2 regions of the Peribacillus sp. YIM B13482 genome follow, and region 2 is predicted to be linked to the other one. Evidence: riboswitches for the same ligand, from Rfam matches in the RefSeq annotation. Region 2 holds a riboswitch; the other holds the start of a gene.
The links. A riboswitch is a leader RNA that binds a small molecule or an ion and turns the genes downstream of it on or off. The one in region 2 is predicted to bind S-adenosylmethionine.

Region 1 (4,219 bases), on a different contig from region 2:
CGTCTATTACAGGGATGCATATGCAGGTCTGTTGGAAGGAACGCACCTAATCAAAGATTTAAGCCCTGTCGTGCCAAGGTTGCTGGAAAACTGGCTGAAAATCGCAGATGGGGAGCTTTCGCTGTTTGCGGCGGCATCCGCGCTGTCCTGGAATGAAATCTTCCCGGATACGATTAATGCGCTGGTCATTCAGGATGCAGAAAGCCTGCTTTCGAAATCGCCTAAATTGGGAGGCGGACTGGAAGCGGGAGAGAAACTGTTCAATTCTATCATCCAATGGGCTGAAGAGAATGATTTAAGGGTTGGCAATAAGCTTAAATGGATGGTCGAGGGGCTTAAGGATACCGGAAATTTCAATCTTCTTCTTGTGGGAAGTACAGGAAATGGCAAGACATCCTTTATACAGTCAATAGTTGGCGAGAGCATCGCTGCCGAAGATCATTCTTCACTAGTCAGCGTCAAAGACGGGGATGATTTGGAAATCCTTGAAATTACCGATACAGATAGCAAGGTTGTCATGGAGCTAACTGAATTGGATGAAACACGCCGCCAGCGCGGGACTATTGTCGATGTGACGCTTATTAGTGACTATCTTAGAAATAATCGTCTGCGATTATTGGATACACCGGGGTTCAATGGGGAAAAAAGCGTGGAATCGGATTTCCAAGGCTATTTACATGGCAGTGATGGCCTGATGTTCGTTCTTGATGCCCGGGCGCCTTTCACCGGTAGTGAACGGGACCTGTTATTGGAAATTCAAATGATGGCTCCGAAACTGCCGATTCATTTCTTATTAAATAAAATGGATACGATATACAGTGATCAAGTCGCGGTCCGGATGGAAGACGAAACATGGGATAAAGTGAATGCATATTTCCCGAATGCGAAAGTGTTCGCTTTCTCTAAACTTTATGACAGCAAGCAGCAGTTGAATGACCTTTCTGCATTCCTTCAATCGAATTATCAAGATGATAATTGGAAAGAAAGAAGATCTGAAAAAATCCTTGCTTTCATTCGTAAAACTTTATCTTATCTGTTAGAAAAACGGACAGCCAATGAACGGAAATGCGAGCATTCCATCTCTTGGAATGAACAGATGGAAGTCAAATTGAATGGTGCGGTCAATCAACTGGCTGATTTAGAAAAAGAAAAAAGTGAAAATATCATAAGGTCGTACCGTGTGCTTAAGGATGAAGTGAAAAGTCAGCTTTCTTCTAAAATTCCTGAATTACTGAGAGATTGCTCTAAATCGTTAACGGAAAGCAGTGATTTCAGTCAGGTCCATATACAGTTGAACCATGAAATGAATGAGCGGATTCAAGCCTTCATTTCTGACAAGATCATGCCTCAATATTACCGTTCTCTTCAAGATTGGATTGCTAGTTCCCAAATGGAGTTCTCACAAAGCCAACAGTTTATGGATGAGATGAGTGCCGGATTCAATGAATTATACAAAGAAGAACGGATTATGCTGGCAGGTGACTTCAGGGTATTGGATGACTGGCGCCGTGATGCTGACCGGATGACAAGCAGTATCCGCATCGATGACGTTAATATCCTTTTGCGAAGGACTCCATCACAATTGCTGCTTAAAGGAGCAGGAAAGCTGTTTGGGGCAATACCGCAAAATAAAGCCAATATGTACAATCGTTATAAGAAATACTTGGAAAGTGAAGATTACCAGGATGTTGCGGAAATGATCACTGAACGCTTCCTTACCCAATTTGGATTGTTTGAAAAATCTTTAGATCGGGACATCTCACTTTTCTATCGCAGCTCATTTGCCTTACTTCAAAAAACAATAGAGCAAACGCAGACAGAAATTAAAGACTACCAGGCTGCATTGGAGCATATGAAAGAAAATCCGGAAGTTTACCGTGATCCGATCACTGTGTTCGAAGTGAAACTACGTCAGTTGGAGAGACTTGAAAAAATTGAGAAAAAGCGTCTAGCCCAGCTTCAAAGAAAATAAAAGTAGTAGGTAACATTTCAAATATTCGAAAAACTATTGACTTTACGACTATATCCCTATAAAGTGATAATTACGAAAAACGTAACACGATATATTCTCTTATCAAGAGTGGCGGAGGGACTGGCCCTAAGATGCCCAGCAACCGTTCCATTAGGAATTGGTGCTAAATCCTGCAAAACAGAAATGTTTTGACAGATAAGAGAGGGATAAGTCTGCAATACAGCTGATTAAACCTCTCTATTACTAGAGAGGTTTTTATTTTATGATTTACACCAACTTAACTGATAAGAATAATAAGAGAATGTGGAGGGAAACAAGATGGGAAGATCTATTAAAGGGATATTCGTTTCAGCCATCACTTCGGCGTTGCTTTTAACGGGTTGTTCTACAGGACAGAGTTCCACAGAATCGAAGAAAGAAGAAAAAGTATCATTTGAAAATGTACCGGAAAGATTTGCTGATGGGGAAGGGGCCAAAATAAAAGTGATCCGTAAAATTGGCGGTGATGATCATACGGCCCAGTACCTTGCTGGAGCGAAGGAAGAAGGAGAAGCAATGGGCTTTCAAGTGGATACGTATACAGCCAATGGGGATACGGCTAAATTCCATGATGCGATCGCGCAGGCTTTGCAGGAAGATTATGACGGCTATATCATCTCCCATGGTGATGATGCAGCAACAGTGAATGACGTTCAAAAGTTGGTTGATGCAGGTAAAAGCGTTGTCACATTCGATTCAATTAGCGATTTATCTAAAATAGAAGGTGTGACATTAACTTCACAGGATGATGAAGTGTTGGCAACACTGGCTTTTGATAAACTGATAGAAGAACAGAAAGGTGAAGCGGCGATTGCTTACCTTTGGGTGGATGGTTTTCCTCCAATGGTGAGAAGAAATTCAGTTTATCAGGAAAAATTAAAAGAAAATCCTGGAATTAGGGAAGTCGAAAGATTCGGAGTGGCATCTGCAGATACTTCGGTTCAAACACAAAATGCAGTAGCCGCAATGCTGAATAAATACCCAAAAGGTAAATTGGATGCCATTTTCGCAACATGGGATGCCTTCGCTATCGGTGCCGCCCGGGCGATTAAAGAAGCGGGCCGCGATGAAGTGAAGATATACGGAATTGATGTATCGAATGCAGATCTTCAGGAAATCCAATCGGCCGCTAGCTCATGGTCCTACACGGCAGCCGTCGATCCCAAGTTGATTGGTGCAGTGAATATGAGGATATTGGCAAAAAAATTAGCGGGCGAAAAAACACCGCAAACCTATGACTTAGAGGCTTCACTTATTTCACAAAAGCAAATCCAAGCCTCAAAAGAAGCCGTAAACATGGCAAATCTGTCTGGTATTGTCGAAGGATGGGGTGTATCAACGGAATTTGAAGAAGATTGGATGAAAGTTTTGAAAGCTCATTATAAAAAGTAAAAGGGGACACTCTCTTTCAAGTGAAGGGAGTGTCTGTTCAATAAGGGGGAATGGACATGGGCACGCAACTTGAAATGAAGAAAATCTCGATTGAATTTCCAGGAGTGAAGGCGCTTAGTGAAGTTGACTTTTCTATACAATCAGGGGCAACCCACGCATTGGTCGGTGCAAACGGAGCAGGGAAATCGACGTTAATGAAGGTTTTATCGGGGGCCCATGTTCATTATTCAGGTGACATTTTTATTGATGGGATAAAGCAGGATATCCGCTCGCCCAAAGCGGCGCAGGAACAGGGGATTCAAATAGTTTATCAGGAAGTAGATACGGCCCTCATCCCTTATTTAACCGTTGGGGAAAATATAATGTTGAATGATATGGTCCAAAACATGGGAAAAAAACAGATAGTTCAATGGAAAGAGCTACACAACCAAGCCTCTTTAATTCTTGAAGATATGAAAATTCGTGTCCCTTCGAAAAAGTTGGTAAGAGACCTTACTTTGGCTGAAAAACAGATGGTCCTGATAGCAAGAGCCGTTTCGACAGAATGCAAATTCCTGATTCTCGACGAACCAACTGCTCCGTTAAGTCATACAGAAACGACAGAACTTTTTCGAATTGTAAATGAATTAAAGCAAAAAGGTGTTGGAGTCATTTTCATTTCACATCGTCTGCCTGAGATTTTTGAAATCTGTGAGGAAATTACGATCATGAGGAATGGGGAGCTTGTCACTTGTCGAAAAATGGAAGACATCACCCGTAACGAAGTGATAGAGAATATGCTAGGGAAAACCATGGATGAACAGTTCCCTGAAGTGA
Region 2 (4,219 bases):
ATATCTATAAAACAATTACAAGAAAGTTATATGTCTATTCTACAATTACGAGAAAGTGAGATGAAATACCGAGCTCTATTTGAACATGCAACTGATGCAGTTTACCTATTAGAATTGAATGAGGATCGATTGCCAATTCTATTTCTTGACGTAAATCCAGTTGCATGTAAAAGATTGGGTTATAGCAAGGAGAAAATTCTTTCAATGTCTGTTATGGATATTCTTCCTGAAAAAATTAAAACTATAAACATTATAAAAGATTCCGAAAAGGGAAAACATAACTTCACTTTCCGAGATGAATATGTTTTTAAAATTGAGGAGAAAATAGATACTGAGTTAATCATCGATATCTTTAGATTAGGTGAAAAAGAGGTTGCTATGGTTATTTCTCGAGATATCACTGAACGTTTAAAAACAGAAGAATTACTGCGAAAATCAGAGAAGCTTGATGTGGTAGGGAAATTAGCTACAGCAATAGCTCATGAAATTCGAAATCCACTAACAACTATTAAAGGATTTATACAACTAATACAATCAATGAAAAATAAAGAAAATCAGTGGTACATAGATGTAATATCATCGGAAATTGAACAAATAGAAGTAATCATAAATAGACTTATGATAGTAGCTAAACCACAAGCAGTAAAGGTTCAACTCAATAATTTGAGCATGTTAGCAGAACAAGTTATAACGCTACTGCAACCTCAAGCAATGATGAAAAATATACAGATCAGAACAGAGCTTAAATCAGAAATTCCCTACATACCTTGTGAAGGAAACCAAATAAAACAAGTGTTTATCAATATCTTAGAAAATGCAATTGAAGCGATGTCAACGGGAGGAGAAATTTTGGTTCAAATCGATACACTTGATAGTCATCAAGTAAGTATTTGTTTTATCGATCAAGGATGTGGGATTCCAAGAGAACGTATCCCATATCTTGGAGAACCCTTTTATAGTATCAAAGAAAAAGGGGTTGGCTTAGGGTTAATGATCTGCTATGAAATTGTGAAAGCACATCAAGGAAAGATAGTTATTGAAAGTGAAATAAATAAAGGAACAACAGTTAATGTTATTCTTCCCATCTATTTTCTTTCTTATCAAAGGATTCTTTTAATTTCTTTCATGGGAAAGGCTTTTCGGTGATTACATACGTCGGTGTCGACTGGATATGACTACTTACAAATATTGAATGATTGGTATATCTTATACAATATTTTATGTAATCTTTGTTTCACTTTTGGATTGCATATTATCACGATTTTCTTAGTTTCTTTTGACATGAGAGGATTGACCGTGACGACGGCAATATCCACACAGAATAACTAGATGTTGATCCGTAATTCTCTCAATTAGTTGATTTTGTTTGTTTTGCATTTTAACATTCATAGTAGGGCTTCCTCCTTAAGACTTTGAGTTTAGTTAAGTATTTATGTTTAAGAAATTTACGCTTTAAGTTTTTTTGTAGCTTCTATTAAGCGGCTTTTTGTAAACGGATTTTTTGCTTTTCTAGTGTATAGACATAGAAGAACCCCGAGTAATGGACCTTTTTCGAAGTGTCCATTATTCGGGGTATAGTTCATGAAAGGGTATTTTATTTAGATACTGGTATGACTGCACCTTTATATTTTTTAGTAATGAAGTCTTGTATTTCTTTAGAGCGAAGTACTTCTACTAACGCTTTTACTGTCTCTTTATTTTCATCGCCCTTACGTACAGTGATAATGTTTGCATATGGATTATCTTCACCCGATTCAACAGCGATTGGGTCTTTAAGCGGATCTAGCCCTGCATCTAACGCATAGTTCGCATTAATAACAACCGCATCACCTTCGTTGTTATTATAAATTTGAGGTAATAGGCCACCTTCTATATCTGCATTAAAAGTTAAGTTTTTAGGATTTTCTACAATATCATTAATCGTAGCTTCTGTTTTATTGAGGCCTTTTTTTAGCTTAATAACGCCTTCTTTTTCAAAAATAGATAGAATACGTCCTTGTTCAGCTACAGCATTACGCATAATAACTGTACCGTTTTTTGGAAGATCTTTTAAGCTATCATACTTTTTAGAGTAAATGCCGATTGGCTCAATATGAATAGCACCCGCATTTACAAAGTCATAGTCTGGATTCTCTTTTAACACTGATTTAAGATATGGAACGTGTTGGAAATAATTTGCATCAATCTCTTTATCAGCTAACGCTGTGTTCGGAATAATATAATCTTGGAATGTTTTAATTTCTAAATCAATTCCCTTTTCCTTTAATAATGGCTTTGCCTCTTCTAAAATTTCAGCATGTGGAATGTTTGATGCACCCACAAGGATTTTCTTTTCTTTGTCTGAAGAATCTGATCCGCTGTTAGTCGTACCGCAAGCTGCTAAACTTAATACTAATGCTGAGGAAACTGCTAAAGTTGATATCCACTTTTTCATAATTCATTTCTCCCTTATCGTTTATCTATTTTTGTTGTAAATATATCACCTATAAATTGAATAAAAAACAATGACTAAACATCATTATTATTGAGCTGAAACCCTTCAAGATATAACAAATTACCTAAACCACCTGCACCAACCCCAGCAACCAACTAGAAGGATTGTTGTAACTGTAATACCTGAAATTAATGCTGGCACCAGCTCTTAGTATGTTAGTTTGTCCGAAGTATACAGGGGAAAGGAAAGTTTTTTCTCCTCAAAAAAACCTTTCTACACATGAGTAGAAAGGTTGGTTAAACAATCCTTTCTCTCATCTTCCAAAGCACATTGCTTTGCAGGAATTGGCACCATATCAGTTAATTAACTGACGGTTGCCGGGCTTCACAGGGCACAGTCCCTCCACCTCTCTTGATAAGAGTCAAACAATATATTCAATTAAACGAAATATTTTAAATTCAGCGTTAATATAGTATGACAGTGATCTTATCATGACCAAATGGTAGTGTCAATCAAAAAAATGTTCAATTAATTTGAATTTACGAATGATTGCGTTAAATGTCTTGTTCCTGTAGCCCTTACGATTGCTTGTTCCAGGCCCTGCAGAAGCCTTCACTATCAAGAAGCGTGATAAAAACATCTATTGAATTAAATTCATGCATAACTATTATTAAGACGAAAGTTCTGATTTTTTTCGTATCAAACTACGCAGATAATTACATGGGAAATATGTCCGCCGCTATTTCGATTTCGACCGAAAAAAGCGATTTGGAAAAATCCCAAATCGCTTTTTTTATAGTATTATTTTTTAGGTGTTTTATTTAAAATAAAGCGTAGTTCATTGATATCATCATCAGATAGGGCATCTTCCTGAATGAATTGGACAAGCATGGATTTCAGGGCACCTCCATAGATACGGTTGATAAATGATTCGGTCTCGGCACGCTGGCACTCTTCCTGTGTATAGAGCGGGTAAAAGGTGTAAATTCTTAGATTTTTATCGACACCTACTACATCTTTTTGAACCAATCGATCGAGAAGAGTGCGTATGGTTTTCGGCTTCCAATCGGTACTCTCCTGTAAGGAAACTATGATGTCATTTGCTGTTTGAGGGGCTTTATCCCAAAGCACGTTCATGATTTCCCATTCTGATTCTGATATGCTAGGAATGTTTTTCTCCACTTTTCTCCCCTCCATTTTTTTTATAGATTCCTAAATCCTTTAAAATTGATAAAGTAATTTCTCCCGCCTTGCTTCCAGATGAATCATCTTCATTTTGTATATTGGTAGCAAAGAAATAAGTATCGTTCTTCGTCTCTACATACCCGATAAACCAACCATTGATGTTTTTTCCATTCACTGTTCCTGTACCTGTTTTTCCTGATAGGCGAGCTTCCTCATTCTTTTCTAAGAGCAGGGCGTCCTTCACAGCTTGGATATGCATTTCCTTATATCGCAATTGATTGTAATAAAAGGCTTGCAGCAGTTGGACTTGCTCGACTGGAGAAATTTTCAATGAGGATTCGAGCCAGAATTCACCCAATTCCCCGGATACATCGGAATTTCCATAGTTTATCGCTTGCAGATTGGATTGTATTGTTTCAAATCCCGTTCTGCGATCTAATTCTTGGAAATACCAGTTTACCGAATTTTGTAAAGCGGATGAGACATCCTGATCCATATTCCAAGCGTCATAGGGTTGCTCAGTCCCATCCCAGGAAAGAGTGGATTCTTCGGGTGATATCACATTTGATTCTAGTGCAAATAAGGCACTATAGATTTTGT

Region 1: linked by a shared signal. The riboswitch ahead of ACFX4L_RS08055 (sugar ABC transporter substrate-binding protein) and the one ahead of ACFX4L_RS23030 (ABC transporter permease) in region 2 are both predicted to bind S-adenosylmethionine.

The regions. Positions count from the first base shown of each region.
Region 1 is NZ_JBHZPF010000011.1:34,808-39,026, forward strand. Features, by position in the region: gene ACFX4L_RS08050 (GTPase domain-containing protein) at 1-1,972, shown strand, start outside; SAM riboswitch class I at 2,069-2,174, shown strand; gene ACFX4L_RS08055 (sugar ABC transporter substrate-binding protein) at 2,291-3,403, shown strand; gene ACFX4L_RS08060 (sugar ABC transporter ATP-binding protein) at 3,460-4,219, shown strand, end outside.
Region 2 is NZ_JBHZPF010000075.1:6,963-11,181, reverse strand. Features, by position in the region: partial or broken gene ACFX4L_RS23040 (ATP-binding protein) at 43-1,146, shown strand; gene ACFX4L_RS23035 (MetQ/NlpA family ABC transporter substrate-binding protein) at 1,595-2,434, opposite strand; partial or broken gene ACFX4L_RS23030 (ABC transporter permease) at 2,512-2,641, opposite strand; SAM riboswitch class I at 2,745-2,855, opposite strand; gene blaI (penicillinase repressor BlaI) at 3,236-3,616, opposite strand; gene ACFX4L_RS23020 (BlaR1 family beta-lactam sensor/signal transducer) at 3,597-4,219, opposite strand, start outside.